Regions from separate parts of the Micromonospora sp. DT53 genome, predicted to be linked through region 3. Evidence: riboswitches for the same ligand, from Rfam matches in the RefSeq annotation. Region 3 holds a riboswitch; each other region holds the start of a gene.

Region 1 (4,776 bases), on a different contig from region 3:
TTGATGCCGTTGACCACTTCGTCTGTACGAGACATGCTTCCCCTAGCGGCCGGCGGGGGTGGCCTTCCCACCCGCGATCACGTACGCCGGCTCCGGAGATGACACGGTAGTCGGGTCTGTCGCCGCCCAGTAGCGGCCGTCCGGAAAGCGGTAGAGCGCGACCGACTCCTGATGCATCCGGGTGGAGTAGCCGGGCTGGCTGGGTAGGACGTAACCGCTGCCCGAGCCGGTGTCCTGGATGATGCACGGGTCGGTGAAGTGCTCGTGCAGGTGGTCGACGAACTCGGTGACCCGGTTGGTGAGATCCCCCGAGATCGCGACGTAGTCGAGCACCGACACGTGTTGGACCATCTCGCACAGGCCGACGCCCCCGGCGTGTGGGCACACCGGCACGTCGAACTTCGCGGCGAGCAGCAACACGGCGACGATCTCGTTGATGCTGGCCAACCGGCCGGTGTCCAACTGGCAGAAGTCGATGGCCTCGGCTTGGAACAACTGCTTGAACATCACCCGGTTGTGGCAGTGCTCGCCGGTGGCGACGCCGATCGGCGCGACGGCACGGCGGACGGCCGCGTGGCCCAGGATGTCGTCGGGGCTGGTCGGCTCCTCGATCCACAGTGGCGTGAACCGGGCGAGGGCGGTGACCCACTCGATGGCCTGACCGACGTCCCACACCTGGTTGGCGTCGATCATCAGGTTGCGGTCCGGCCCGAGGATCTCCCGCGCGATCGCGCATCGGCGGATGTCGTCGTCGAGGTTGGCGCCCACCTTGAGCTTGACGTAGCCGTAGCCGGTGTCCACCGCCTCCTGGCACAGTCGGCGCAGCTTGTCGTCGCCGTAGCCGAGCCAGCCCGCCGAGGTGGTGTAGGCGGGGTAGCCGGTTCGGTCGAGCTCGGCGAGGCGGGCGGCCTTCGTGGCCTCCTTGGCCCGCAGGATGGCCAGTGCCTCGTCCCGGGTCAGCGCGTCGGACAGGTAGCGCAGGTCCGCGATGTCGACGAGTTGCTCGGGGGACATGTCGACGAGCAGCCGCCACAGCGGCTTGTCGGCGACCCGGGCGACCAGGTCCCACGACGCGTTCAGCACGGCCGCCAGCGACAGGTGGACGACACCCTTTTCCGGGCCGAGCCACCGCAGCTGGGAGTCGGAGGTCAGGAGGCGGTAGACCGCGCCCATGTCCGCTGCCATCGTCGCCACGTCCAGGCCCACGAGGAGCTGTGCCTGGTGGACCGCCGCCGCCGCGACGATGTCGTTGCCTCGACCGATGGTGAAGGTCAGGCCGTGCCCCGCGAGTGGCGCACCCACGCCGTCGACGCCGTCGGTGTGCAGGACGACGTAGGCCGCCGAGTAGTCGCCGTCCTTGTTCATGGCGTCTGACCCGTCAGCGGTCAGGGAGGTGGGGAAGCGGACGTCTTCGACGGTGACGGCGGTGATCTGCGGCATGCGCTCCTCGCCCAGCTAGGCTAAAGATCAGATGATCACTGGGAGTATACGAAGGACTGCTCCGGCTAGTCAACGATGTTGATCATCGTGGGCCCCGCATACGTATGATGTTTGCCGCCTTGATAGATCACATCTTTGTCGATTGTCGACACGCGCGCGGGGCCCCGTCCCCGTCGCCTGGCGTCGGCCGGCGTGGCGTGGTCGGCCGCGTTGGTGACGGTGGTCACCGCCCCGGTCCCGACACGCCCGAGACCGACATGTGGGGTGTGACAACGGCTGCGTCCCTATATATGGTGTCGAGCGCAGCTGGTTCGGCCGCTCATCCGGGGCGGTCGAGGCAACAGGGAACCCGGTGGAAATCCGGGACTGTCCCGCAGCGGTGAGTGGGAACGACAGCCGTCATCAGCACTGGGTCACCAATGGGCCTGGGAAGCGACGGCCAGTAGGAGACCGGCGAGACCGGTCGTGCCCGCGAGTCCGAAGACCTGCCAGCGCGCCGCGTACCCGCACCCGGGTGGGCGGCGGTCCGAGGCCGCGTGGGACGGCTGACGCCACCTGACCCACGCCGCGCTGGCGTGGCGTCCGTCGGTGTCTGTCTCCTCGCGTCCGGGCCACCAGGTCTCGAACTCCGAGGAGCGAGTGGTGACAGTCACCGAGGTAGTCCCGGCCAGCGGCGACGCGACCCTGCGGCGGTCGCCGATGCAGGTTCGCAAGCGCGACGGCGCCACCGAACCCGTGGACGTGAACAAGATCGTCCGGGCGGTCGAGCGGTGGGCCGACGACCTGACCGACGTCGACCCGATGCGGGTGGCCACCCGCACCATCAGCGGCCTCTACGACGGCGCGACCACTGCCGAACTGGACCGGCTGTCCATCCAGACCGCGGCCGAGATGATCGGGGAGGAGCCGCAGTACTCGCGCCTCGCCGCGCGGCTGCTGGCCGGCTACGTCGACAAGGAGGTGCGTCGACAGGGCATCACCTCGTTCAGCGCGGCGATCCGGGTCGGCCACGCCGAGGGCCTGATCGGTGACGACACCGCCGCGTTCGTCGCCGCACACGCCGCGACGCTCGACCACGCCATCGACCCCGACGGCGACCGCCGGTTCGAGTACTTCGGCCTGCGCACCGTGTACGACCGCTATCTGTTGCGCCACCCCACCAGCCGACTGGTGCTGGAGACCCCGCAGTACTGGCTGCTGCGGGTGGCCTGTGGCCTGTCCCGGACGGCGGACGAGGCGGTCGACTTCTACCGGCTGATGTCCAGCCTGGCCTACCTGCCCAGCTCACCGACCTTGTTCAACTCCGGTACCCGGCACACCCAGATGTCCTCCTGCTACCTGGTCGACTCGCCGCTCGACGAGCTGGACTCGATCTACCAGCGGTACGCCCAGGTCGCCAACCTGTCCAAGTTCGCCGGTGGCATCGGCATCGCGTACTCCCGGGTCCGCTCCCGCGGCGCGCTGATCCGGGGCACGAACGGGCAGTCCAACGGGATCGTGCCGTGGCTGCGCACGCTGGACGCGAGCGTCGCCGCGGTCAACCAGGGCGGCCGGCGCAAGGGCGCGGCCTGCGTCTACCTGGAGCCGTGGCACCCGGACATCGAGGAGTTCCTGCAACTGCGGGACAACACCGGCGAGGACGCCCGCCGCACCCACAACCTCAACCTGGCCAACTGGATCCCGGACGAGTTCATGCGCCGGGTCGAGGCCGACGAGCCGTGGTCGCTGTTCGACCCGCACGAGGTGCCCGAGCTGCCCGACCTGTGGGGGGAGCGGTTCGACGCCGCGTACCGGCAGGCCGAGGCGCAGGGCCGCTACGTGCGGCAGATCCCGGCGCGGGAGCTGTACGGGAAGATGATGCGCACCCTCGCCCAGACCGGCAACGGGTGGATGACCTTCAAGGACGCCGCCAACCGACTCTGCAACCAGACCGCCGAGCCCGGCAACGTGGTGCACCTGTCCAACCTCTGCACCGAGATCGTCGAGGTGTCCAGTGACGCCGAGACCGCCGTGTGCAACCTCGGCTCGGTGAACCTCGCCGCCCACCTCACCGACGGCGGCATCGACTGGGAGCGGCTGCGCGCCACGGTGCGGACCGCGGTGACCTTCCTCGACCGGGTCATCGACATCAACTACTACCCGACCGCGCAGGCGGCGGCGAGCAACCCCCGCTGGCGGCCGGTCGGGCTCGGGCTGATGGGCCTGCAGGACGTCTTCTTCGCGCTGCGGCTGCCGTTCGACTCGCCGGCCGCGCGGGAGCTGTCCACCCGGATCAGCGAGGAGTTGTACCTGACGGCGCTGGAGACCTCCGCCGACCTGGCGCGCGACTTCGGCGCGCACCCGGCGTACCCGCAGACCCGGGCCGCGAGGGGTCAGCTGCAGCCCGACCTGTGGGGTGTCCAGGGCACGCAGGCCGCGCGGTGGGACGCGTTGCGGGAGCGGGTCGAGGCGTACGGGCTGCGCAACTCGCTGCTCGTGGCGGTCGCGCCGACCGCGACCATCGCCTCGATCGCCGGGTGCTACGAGTGCATCGAGCCGCAGGTGTCCAACCTGTTCAAGCGCGAGACCCTGTCGGGGGAGTTCCTCCAGGTCAACACCGCTCTGGTACGCGAGCTGAAGGCCCGCGGTCTGTGGACCGAGCGGATCCGTTCGGCGATCAAGCGGGCGGAGGGGTCGGTGCAGGACGTCGACGAGCTGCCGGCCGGCGTACGGGAGTTGTTCCGCACCGCGTGGGAGCTGCCGCAGCGGGCGCTGATCGACCTGGCCGCCGCCCGCGCCCCGTTCATCGACCAGTCCCAGTCGCTGAACCTGTTCCTGGCCGCGCCGACCATCGGCAAGCTCTCCTCGATGTACCTGTACGCCTGGAAGGCCGGGCTGAAGACCACCTACTACCTGCGCTCGCGCCCCGCCACGCGGATCCAGCAGGCCACCGTCAGCGCCGTCGCGCCCCTCGCACCCGTCGCCGTCGACGCGGAGGCGCTGGCCTGCTCGCTGGAGAACCCCGAGTCGTGCGAGGCCTGCCAGTGACGCCCGCCGACGCCACCACCGACACGAGGACCACACACATGCTGCTCGACCCCGGGATGGACCTCACTCTCCGTCCGATGCGCTACCCGCACTTCTTCGACAGGTTCCGCGACGCCATCCGCAACACCTGGACCGTCGAGGAGGTCGACCTGCATGCCGACCTCGCCGACCTGGACAAGCTGTCACCGGCCGAACGGCACCTGGTCAGCCGACTGGTGGCGTTCTTCGCCACCGGTGACACGATCGTCGCGAACAACCTGGTGCTCAACCTCTACCAGCACGTCAACAGCCCTGAGGGCCGCCTCTACC
Region 2 (4,776 bases), on a different contig from region 3:
TACGACGGCGAGCTTCAACGGACCGCTCGCGTCCTTGGTCGCGCCGTCGCCGCCGTCACGGACCTCGACCCCGCCGCAGGCGCTGAGCAGAGCGGTCGCCGCGGCCGCCGCCAGGATCGCCTGCGCGCGCAGGAGGGGTCCTCGCGTCCGCCGGCTGGTGGTGGTGTGTGCCATGGTGTGTGTCCTTCCTCGTTCGGACTCTCGGAATGGCATGTCAACCCCGTGATTCCAGCCGCCGGCGGCGGTACTGGTCGAAGTAGACGGCGGCCCAGATGATCACGCCGACGATCACCTGCTGGTAGTGGATGCTGATGTCGAGCAGGACGGCGCCGTTGCGGACCAGGGCGATGAGGAACGCGCCGATGATGGTCCCGACGATCCGGCCCTGCCCGCCGAACAGGCTGGCTCCGCCGATGACCGCGGCGGCGATGACGTCGAGCTCCAGCGAGATCCCATAGTTGGGCTGGCCGGAGTTGACCCGGGACGCGGCGATCATGCCGCCCAGCCCGACCAGGACGCCGGCCAGCACGTACACCCCGGTCAGGTGGCGACCCACCCGGATGCCGGAGCGGCGGGCCGCCTCCAGGTTGGAGCCCATCGCGTAGGTGTGCTGACCGAAGCGGGTCTGGGAGAGCAGGAAGGCGACCCCGACGGCGACCAGGACGGTGATCACCACGGCGAACGGAATGCCGAGGATCTCGCCGTTGCCGAGCAGTTGGAAGGATCGGGGCAGGCCGTAGACGCCGACCGCTCCGGTGATGATGAAGACGAGGCCGCGGCCCACCGACATCGTCCCCAACGTCGCGATGAACGGTGGGATCCGGGCCACCGTCACCAGTAGCCCGTTCAACAGCCCGGCCAGCGCGCCGACGCCGATCGCGACGGCCGTCGCCGCCCACAGCGAGAAGCCGAGGTCGCGCACGACCATCGCGCCCAACACGCCGGCGAGCGCGGCGACCGACCCCACCGACAGGTCGATGCCCTTCGTGATGATGACCATCGTCTGGGCCGTGGCGATGATGGCGATCACCGCCGTCTGGGCCCCGATGTTGAAGAGGTTGTCCGCGGTCAGGAAGTACGGACTCGCGAAGGTCAAGGCGATGAACAGGACGACCAACGCGGTCGCGGCCGTGAACTCGGAGACGGCGTGGGAGACCCGTTCCCGGAACCAGTCGCTGAGTTCGCCGCGCTGCGTGCCGGCGGTTGCCTCGGCGCTACTCATCGTCGGACCTGACCTCCCCAAGCGTGGCGCTGGCACCCGACGGGAACCCGCCGACGAGCCGAACGTCCGTGCGCGACCGACCCGGCTCGGATGGCAGTGCGGCAACGTGCCGCACGACCCTCGAGATAGGTCGGATGTTTGCCCCGATCAGGCGTTACCTTCCCACGCATTCACGTATGTTGCCAAGGTCTTACGGGCATGTTTTGCCATCGTTACCTGCACCACCGAAGGCATACATCTGACCAAACGCCATCGGCCGCCGTCGCTAGCATGTTATCGATAACATGCTATGTCCCCAGTTCGGAACCCGCTGCCGGGTCAGAAAGGGCTCAGTTGGTACACCCGGGCGGCGGTCTCACGCCAGATGGCCGCCCGCTCGTCCTCGGACAACGGGTCCAGCAGGTCGCCGAGGACCGTGACCCAGCGGGTGTACGAGGTGGCGAGCAGGCACACCGGCCAGTCCGAGCCGAACATCAGCCGATCCGGCCCGAACACGTCGAGGGCGTGCTCGACAGCGGGCCGCAGGTCGGCCGTCGTCCAGGACGCGCCGTCCACTTCGGTCACCAGGCCGGAGAGCTTCGCCGTCGTGTTGGGCTCGGCCGCGAACGCGCGGAGGTCGCGGCGCCAGTCACCGAGATCGGCGCGACCGAGCGGGGGCTTGCCGAGGTGGTCGAGGACGAACCGCACCTGGGGCAGGTCGCGGACGAGTCGGGTGGCCGCCGGCAGCTGACCGTGGCGCACCAGGAGGTCGAAGGCGAGGCCGGCCGCGCCGACCGCGGCGATGCCCCGCCGCACGTCGGGGCGGTCGAGATAGGCCGGGTCGGGCTCGGACTGGACCAGGTGGCGGATCCCGACCAGCCGTTCGCCGCCACGCGCCTTCCGCAGCCGGTCGAGGCGACGACCGACATCGGCGGCGGTGAGGTCGACCCAGCCGACCACCCCGGCGACGAGAGGATCGTCGGCGGCGATACCGAGCAGCTCGGGCGTCTCCGACCGAACGGCGACCGACTGTACGACCACGGTCTGGGTGACCCCGGCGGCCCGGGTCGCCGGGGCGAGTTCGACAGGGGTGAAGTCGTCGTCGATCGCGGCCATGGTGTGCGGATCGATCCAGGGCTGTGGGTGCCGCGCCCGGACCCAGAGGTGATGGTGCGCGTCGACGATTCCCGGCCGTCGCGCGACCTCGCCGGTCGTCATCGGACCCATCCTGGCGTGTTCACGTTCACCCCCGCCCCGCCACCGACCGAACCCCTCCGGGTAGACCCGGAGCCACAGAGTCGATCTGGCAGGTTGACCATGTTAGCGGTAACAGGCTGTTCCCGCGTCGCGGAACGCGCGCCGGACCGAATTCCCACCGGGTCGCCTTTTGGTCTGACGAATCCGCCGGCACCGACGGCTGGTCCGACTCGTTGACCCTCCGGTGGGCGGACGCCGTCCGAGCGCGGCGCCCGGGTTGACCGCCTGAGGTGGCACCGATACCGTCGACCCACTATCTGCGGCGACGCGAGGGAAGCCGGTGTGAATCCGGCGCGGTCGCGCCACTGTGAGCGGTTCCCAACCACAATTGGGGGCCGCGAGCCAGGACGCTCGGTCGTCCGCAGCCTTGCGATGGGGACGCGTCATCCCTGGGGAGGTTCGTGTATTCATGTCTAGTTCCGCTTCCAGCCAGCCGGTGGTGCACCCCGTCGGCAGCGCACGTCTCCTGTGGACGGCTCTGGCGACCGTTGCCGTGCTCACCCTGCTGGCCTACCTCGTCGCCTTCGACCAGGGGGCGGTGTCGCGCAGCGGGATGTACCTGCACGAGCTGATGCACGACGGCCGGCACCTGCTGGGCGTCCCGTGCCACTGAACACCACCACCGCTCCCCCGTTCCTCGCCGTCCTCGTCCGCGGTCTGCTCGCCGGCCTGCTCGCCGGCCTGCTCGCCGGGGCGTTCGCGTACGTCGCCGGCGAACCGCACGTCGAGGCAGCCATCGCCATCGAGGAGGCGGCGGCACACGCCGAGCCCGCCGCTGGTGCGCACGACCACGAGGACGCCCTGGTCAGCCGCACGGGTCAGCGTGGCGGCCTGTTCCTGGCCACCGGCCTGTTCGGGGCCGCGATGGGTGGCTTGCTGGCCACGGCGTACGTCCTGCTGTCGCGTCGGCGGCGCGCTGACGACGACGGGCGGTCGGGCCTGCTGCTGGCCGGCGCGGCGCTGCTCGGCGCGGTGATCGTGCCGTTCCTGAAGTACCCGGCGAATCCGCCGGCGGTCGGCGACCCGGCCACCATCAACCAACGGACCCTCACCTACCTGTTGATGGTGGTGCTCGGGCTGGTGGCCGTGTGGGCCGGCTCGCTGGGCTACCGGGCGGTCGGGGCCCAGGCGCCGCCATGGCTGCGCGCCGCCGCGGCCGTGGGCGGGTTCCTGCTGGTCGCGGCAGTGTCGTACGTGGTGATGCCGTCCTTCCAGGAGGTGCCGGCGGACTTCCCGGCGACCCTGCTGTGGAGTTTCCGGCTGGCCTCGCTCGGCACCCAGGTCGTGCTCTGGACCGGCATCGGCCTGCTGTTCGCGGCCCTGATGCATCACGAGCGGCGTCGCCGGTCCGCCACCGCGCTGCCGAGCACGTGACCGGCACCAGCCTCCGGCTGGTCGCCCACGGTCGTACCGCCGCTCTGCGTCGGGCCCGCTTCGGCGGCACCGACGACGGCCTGGACGAGGGTGGCCTTCGTGCCGCCCTCGCCCAGGCCCACCCGGGTCCGGACCGGCGTGGGCCCCTCGGCGTGCACGACACCTGCCTGTCCAGCCCGGCGGCGGCGGCCCGACAGACCGCCGACGCCCTCGGCCTGCTGCCGACGATCGAGGCGGCGTTGGCCGACTGTGACTACGGCGACTGGTCCGGACTGTCGCTCGAGGAGATCGCCGGCACGCACCCGCAGGCGTTGCGCGACTGGCTGTCCGACCCGGACTCCGCGCCGCACGGCGGTGAATCGGTCACTGCCGTGCGGGATCGGGTCGGTCGCTGGCTGGACGAGCACCGTGGCGCCGGTCGACGCGTCGTCGCGGTCACCCACCCGCTGGTGATCCGGGTCGCGGTCGTGCACGCGCTCGGCCTGCCGACGGCGACGTACCGACAGGTGGACGTGGAGCCCCTGGCCGTCGTCCAGCTCACCAGCCAGGGCACGCGCTGGCACCTCCGGCTGGGCCCGCACTGAGCTGAGCGGTGGGTGGACGGCCCGCTGAGCCCGACCGGACGGTCTGCTTCAGCCCTCTCGAGTGCGGACCAGGGCGGCGGCGCGGCCCAGGGCGGATTTCTCGACTGCGGACAACGCGGGGTCGACCCGGCGCTGGCCCAACGCACGCCGTAGTTGGCTGACCCGGGGCGGCTCCGCGCGTCGCTGAAAGGCGTCGAGGCCGTCCCGGGCAAAACCGGCGAGTTGGGCGTCCGAGCCGACCGCCACCTCGGCGAGGATGAGAGCGGTCATGGCCACGTCCAGGTCGGCCGGGCCCTCGTCCGCATTGCGCCAATCTATGACCACCGGCCCGCGCGAGGTCACCATGACGTTCTGTGGGTG
Region 3 (4,776 bases):
AGTCGGACGAGCCGCAACCGGCGGCGCCCACCGTCAGGATCGCGGCTGCGAGGACGGCGGCCGAACGGCGGCCGGGAGCGAACGGGCTGGTGGTGCGCATGTGTTCTTCCTCCGATGTTTGCTGCTGGGAGGTTGGTCGGTCGCAGCACGGAGAAAGTTCCAGGCTCAGGGAACGTTGATCGTGAACTCGGCGGTGTGCACCTTGCCGGCGATCTGGAAGTCGAAGAACGCCCGGTACCGGCCCGAGCTCGGGGCGGTCAGCCAGAACTTGACAGTCCCGTCGACCAGCTCCTGCTCGGGGTGGACGTGCACGTAGCCGAGGTCGCCCTCACGGACGACGACCAGGTGCCCGTACGCGCCCAGGTACCGCTCCAACTGCGCCGGTACGGTCGGGTCGGCGCTGACCTGGAAGTGCATCGGCGCCGTCACCCCCACCGTCGGGGTGCCGGTCATCGACACCGCGTACGGACCAGCCGTCGCCTGTGCCGCCGCTGGCGGCAGCGCGGTCGGGTTGTGCGCGCCGGGCACGGTGTGGTCGACGCCCAGCACGAGAGGGATCTGCGTGCCGTTGGTCGCGGTGACGGAGAAGTCGGCGTAGACGCGGTAGCCGCCGGGCCGGGCCAGCGTCAGGGGGACGCTCCAGGTGCCGTCGGGCGCCATCGTCGGGTGCAAGTGCTGGTAGCCGGACAGGTCGCGGCCGACCACGATCATGTGCAACGGCTTGTCGTGGACGACCGCGAAGGTCGTTGCCGGCTGCCGGTCGGTCCCGACGATCCGGAACCGGTAGTCGGCGCGTACACCGGAGGGTTGGGACCGCTCCAGCGGTTGCAGGGTGTACCCACCGGCGCTGACCGTCGTCCCGGTCGCCAGCGTCGCGCCCGTCGCGTCGTCACCCCGATGCGTGTGCGGCCCCGTGCCGGCCGGGTGTTGGTGCCCGTCGGTCGCCGAGCCCACCTGCCCCGAGGCGGGCGGTCCACCGGCTGCCGGTCGTGCGTTGCCGGTCGCCGGACTCTCTTCTGCCGTGCCGATACGGGCCAACCCGAATCCGGCCAGCAGGGCCACCACCAGACCACCGACGAACAGCGCCAGGTGGGTGTTGTTCAACCGGGACCCAGGCGTCGCGGCGGCGAGGTCCGTGTCGGGCCGTGGTCCGGGGTCGACAGTCGGCTCGCCGTCCGTGCTGGCGAGGGCCTTGGTCGCCTGGTCGGTCGGCGTCGGATCGACAGCAACGTCCGTGCGGGCCGTGACGACCGTGTTGCCCTTGCGCGCCGCCGGCACGGTGGCGGACCCCCGCTTGTCGCTCGCGGTACGCGCAACGACGCCGACCTTGCCTCCGCCGACCTTGCCAGCGGCAGCCTTGTCCCCGACGGTCTTGCCCCCGACGGTCTTGCCCCCGACGGTCTTGTCCCCGACGGTCTTGCCGCCGCCGGTCTTGCCGGTGCCGGCCCTGTTCGTGGCACGGGCGCCACCGCCCCGGCGACCGGTGGTCGCCGCCGAGGCACGGCCCCGGCCGGTGGGTGTGCCGGCGGATCGGCGACGCCAGACGACGAACCCGGCCACCGCCCCGACCGCCGCGACAGCCGCCGCCCAGCCGGCCCAGGCCAGCGCCCCGGGACCGCTCTCCTCGGTCGACCCGGTCGACGGGGCAGCCGCAGCCGGCGGGGTCGTCGGATCCTCCGCGGTGGTCGGCACCGCCGAGGCCTGCCCGGACGTGTTGTGCTGCTCGGTGGCGGCCACCAGCGCCGGGTCCGGTTGGGTCGACGGCGGGCTCCACCCCTTCGGCGCCGTCGTCACCCGCCCGTCGTAACGGAAGGTCAGGGTGCCCCGCACGGTGTCGCCGTCCGAGGCGACCGACAGGTAGCTCACCGAGTACTGGCCCTTGGCAGGCAGGTGGGCGACGGACACCACCGCGGGGAATCCCGTCGTGTACTCCCGTGGCTCGAACTTCCCGTTGACCAGGAAGTACTCCCGTACCGGCTTCTCCAGTGGCGTCGGCTCCCCCTGCGACCAGCCGTTGTCGACACGGGTGCCGCCCGGGGCGGTGATCGTGAAGAACGCGTTGGCGGCGGCCTTCTCGGTGAAGAGGAGCCGCACCGACGTCAACGGTTCGCGCACGGTGGCGCCGCTCGCCGGTGTGGACGTGGCGAGGGTCCCGTGCGCTGCGGCGGGTTGGGCGGACGCGAGGAGGGCGATCGCCGAGGCGAGGAGGAACGCGAGGAGGCCCGAGACCACCCGCCCGCAAGTCTGGGGGAGACGACGCATCTGGATATCCTCACCCTCGCGAGACTTTTTTCAAGAGGCGGCGATCTTCTTCCTCAGATGGCAAAAGTTGACGATGAGGTCATCCGCCGCCGCGGCCGGACGCCCCGGGTGGACAGATTCCCTGGCCAGCTATGCTCGCCGGCGGCGCTGGTTCGCCCCGTCGTGACCGGCTGGGCGTCGCAAGAGGGAACCCGGTGGAAATCCGGGGCTGCCCCGCAGCGGTGAGTGGGAACGACCGCCGTCATCAGCACTGGGCCAGCGGCCCGGGAAGCGACGGCCAGTAGGGGACCGGCACGACCGGTCAGGCCCGCGAGTCCGAAGACCTGCCTGCGCCGCGTACACAACCGTGTGCGCTGCCGTCGGCCTCGCGGGTGGGCTGGGCGGGCGACGGGCCGTGCGTGTGGTGCGCGGCCAGGTCCTCGTCAGCGTGTGTCCGCGACCCGGCGGTGTGGGTTCCGAGGGACGGACTACCGCTGTGCACGACACCACCACGATCGCCGGCCGAGCGCCGTCGGCGTCGCACCTGACCCTTTCGCAGATCATGGACCAGCACCACACCAACCTGATGGGTACGGTGCACGGCGGCCGGATCCTCAACCTCATCGACTCCGTCGCCGGTGTGGTCGCCGCCCGGCACTCCGACGGGCCGGCGGTGACCGCCGCCATCGACGAGACGGCGTTTCTCCGCGCGGTGCGGGTCGGTGACGTCGTGCACGTCGACGCCCGGATCACCTGGGCCGGCCGCAGCTCGATGGAGGTGGCGGTCAAGGTGACCGCCGACCGGTGGGACCGGGCGGTCCCGCCCACCGACGTGGCAACCGCCCACCTGGTCATGGTCGCCATCGACGACGACGGCCAGCCTCGCACGGTGCCGCCGCTGCTACCGGAGACCGACGGGGACCGGCGACGGTACCGGGAGGCGGAGATCCGCCGGAAGCACCGGCTGGCGTTGCGGCGCGCGCTGCTCGACGGTGCCGAAGACGACTGACCCGTGGTCCGTCCGGCGCGGCGCTGGCCGGTGGGGCGGCGAGCTGGATGCCCCACCGTCGAGGAACCCGCCCCGCCGTCGATCTGGTCGGATAGCGTCCAGGTGAAGCCTCGATCACGGAGAGTGTGGATGGTTATGCGCGCTGCGGTGCTGCGGGCGTTCGACGTTCCGCTGACGGTCGAGGAGATCGATCAACCCACCCCCGGGCCCGGCCAGGTGTTGGTGCGGATCGTCGCCAGCGGGGTCAACCCGCTCGACACGAAGATCCAGGCTGGAAAGGCCGCGCACGCGCGTGTCGAGCTGCCTGCGGTGCTCGGCCTGGACCTTGCCGGCGTCGTCGCGGCGATCGGCACGGAGGTGACCGGGTTCGACCCGGGAGACGAGGTGTACGGGCTGTGCGGGGGCGTCGGCGACCTGCAGGGCTCGCTGGCCGAGTACGCCGCGGTGGACGCCCGACTGCTGGCCCGCAAGCCGACGAGCCTCTCGATGCGGGAGGCCGCCGCCCTGCCGCTGGCGGCGATCACCTCCTGGGAGGGGCTGGTCGACCGGGCCGGAGTCCGCGCCGGGCAGAAGGTGCTGGTGCACGGCGGCGCCGGAGGTGTCGGGTACGTGGGCGTGCAACTCGCCCAGGCGCGCGGCGCCGAGGCGTACGCCACGGGCAGGCCGGCGAGCATGCGGGTGATCGAGAGCCTGGGCGCCGTGCCGATCGACTACACCGTGAGCAAGGTCGAGGAGTACGTCGAGAGGCACACCGGCGGCGAGGGGTTCGACATCGTCGTCGACAACGTCGGTGGCGCGACACTCGACGCGTCGTTCGCAGCGGTACGCACCTATCACGGGCACGTCGTGAGCGCGCTGGGCTGGGGCTCACACTCGCTCGCCCCGCTGTCGTTCCGTGGCGCGACCTACTCCGGCGTGTTCACTCTGCTGCCGATGCTCACCGGACGGGGCCGCGAACACCATGGCGACATCCTGCGCGAGATCGCGACGCTGGCCGATGCCGGTGCGTTGCGCCCGCGACTGGATCCGCGCGCGTTCACGCTCGACACGGTCATGGACGCCCACCGGCTGGTCGTCGACGGCACCGCCGATGGCAAGGTCGTCGTGGACATCTCAGGTTGAGCCGCAGTTGCGCAGGTCAAGGCGGGCTCCGAAGATGCCGGCACCGATGCATTGCGTCCTCAATCAGCTCAGCGTCAGAAATGATGGCGTCGTAGGGTTTGTGGCATGCACAGCACCTTGACGGAGCGCGCTCGGTGCCTCTACGGCGACGAGTATCGGCCCACTCCGCCACGATGCAGCGCTGATCACGACGAGCGTCATTTCATTGAGGAACTCACCTTCGCTGATGCCGAGTCGATTCTCGCCATGCTGCGCGAGTTGTGCCCACACGTGGTTGACGGCCTCTTGCCGGTCTGGGTGCGGAACCTGGCCTATCGTCTGGTCCTTCTGCAGTGTCCCGATGAGCCGGCGCTGTTGAGAGAAGCTGCGCAGAACCTCTGGCTGCACGGGCCCGATTGGGATGA

What was found. A riboswitch is a leader RNA that binds a small molecule or an ion and turns the genes downstream of it on or off. The one in region 3 is predicted to bind cobalamin.
Region 1: it holds a riboswitch for cobalamin, as region 3 does, so the genes downstream of both, ACLQ3B_RS23415 (ribonucleoside-diphosphate reductase subunit alpha) here and ACLQ3B_RS11700 (acyl-CoA thioesterase) in region 3, are expected to answer to the same signal.
Region 2: it holds a riboswitch for cobalamin, as region 3 does, so the genes downstream of both, ACLQ3B_RS23370 (CbtB domain-containing protein) here and ACLQ3B_RS11700 (acyl-CoA thioesterase) in region 3, are expected to answer to the same signal.

The regions. Positions count from the first base shown of each region.
Region 1 is NZ_JBNCKM010000007.1:349,211-353,986, forward strand. It holds gene ACLQ3B_RS23400 (FadR/GntR family transcriptional regulator) at 1-35, opposite strand, end outside; gene ACLQ3B_RS23405 (enolase C-terminal domain-like protein) at 43-1,440, opposite strand; gene ACLQ3B_RS23410 (hypothetical protein) at 1,506-1,667, opposite strand; cobalamin riboswitch at 1,731-1,947, shown strand; gene ACLQ3B_RS23415 (ribonucleoside-diphosphate reductase subunit alpha) at 2,140-4,467, shown strand; gene ACLQ3B_RS23420 (ribonucleotide-diphosphate reductase subunit beta) at 4,506-4,776, shown strand, end outside.
Region 2 is NZ_JBNCKM010000007.1:341,024-345,799, reverse strand. It holds gene ACLQ3B_RS23385 (ABC transporter substrate-binding protein) at 1-174, opposite strand, end outside; gene ACLQ3B_RS23380 (ABC transporter permease) at 215-1,222, opposite strand; gene ACLQ3B_RS23375 (amidohydrolase family protein) at 1,541-2,419, opposite strand; cobalamin riboswitch at 2,688-2,832, shown strand; gene ACLQ3B_RS23370 (CbtB domain-containing protein) at 2,868-3,071, shown strand; gene ACLQ3B_RS23365 (CbtA family protein) at 3,062-3,832, shown strand; gene ACLQ3B_RS23360 (histidine phosphatase family protein) at 3,829-4,416, shown strand; gene ACLQ3B_RS23355 (phosphotransferase) at 4,465-4,776, opposite strand, start outside.
Region 3 is NZ_JBNCKM010000003.1:56,695-61,470, forward strand. It holds gene ACLQ3B_RS11690 (copper chaperone PCu(A)C) at 1-100, opposite strand, end outside; gene ACLQ3B_RS11695 (copper resistance CopC family protein) at 166-2,262, opposite strand; cobalamin riboswitch at 2,394-2,607, shown strand; gene ACLQ3B_RS11700 (acyl-CoA thioesterase) at 2,804-3,250, shown strand; gene ACLQ3B_RS11705 (zinc-dependent alcohol dehydrogenase family protein) at 3,380-4,372, shown strand; gene ACLQ3B_RS11710 (hypothetical protein) at 4,478-4,776, shown strand, end outside.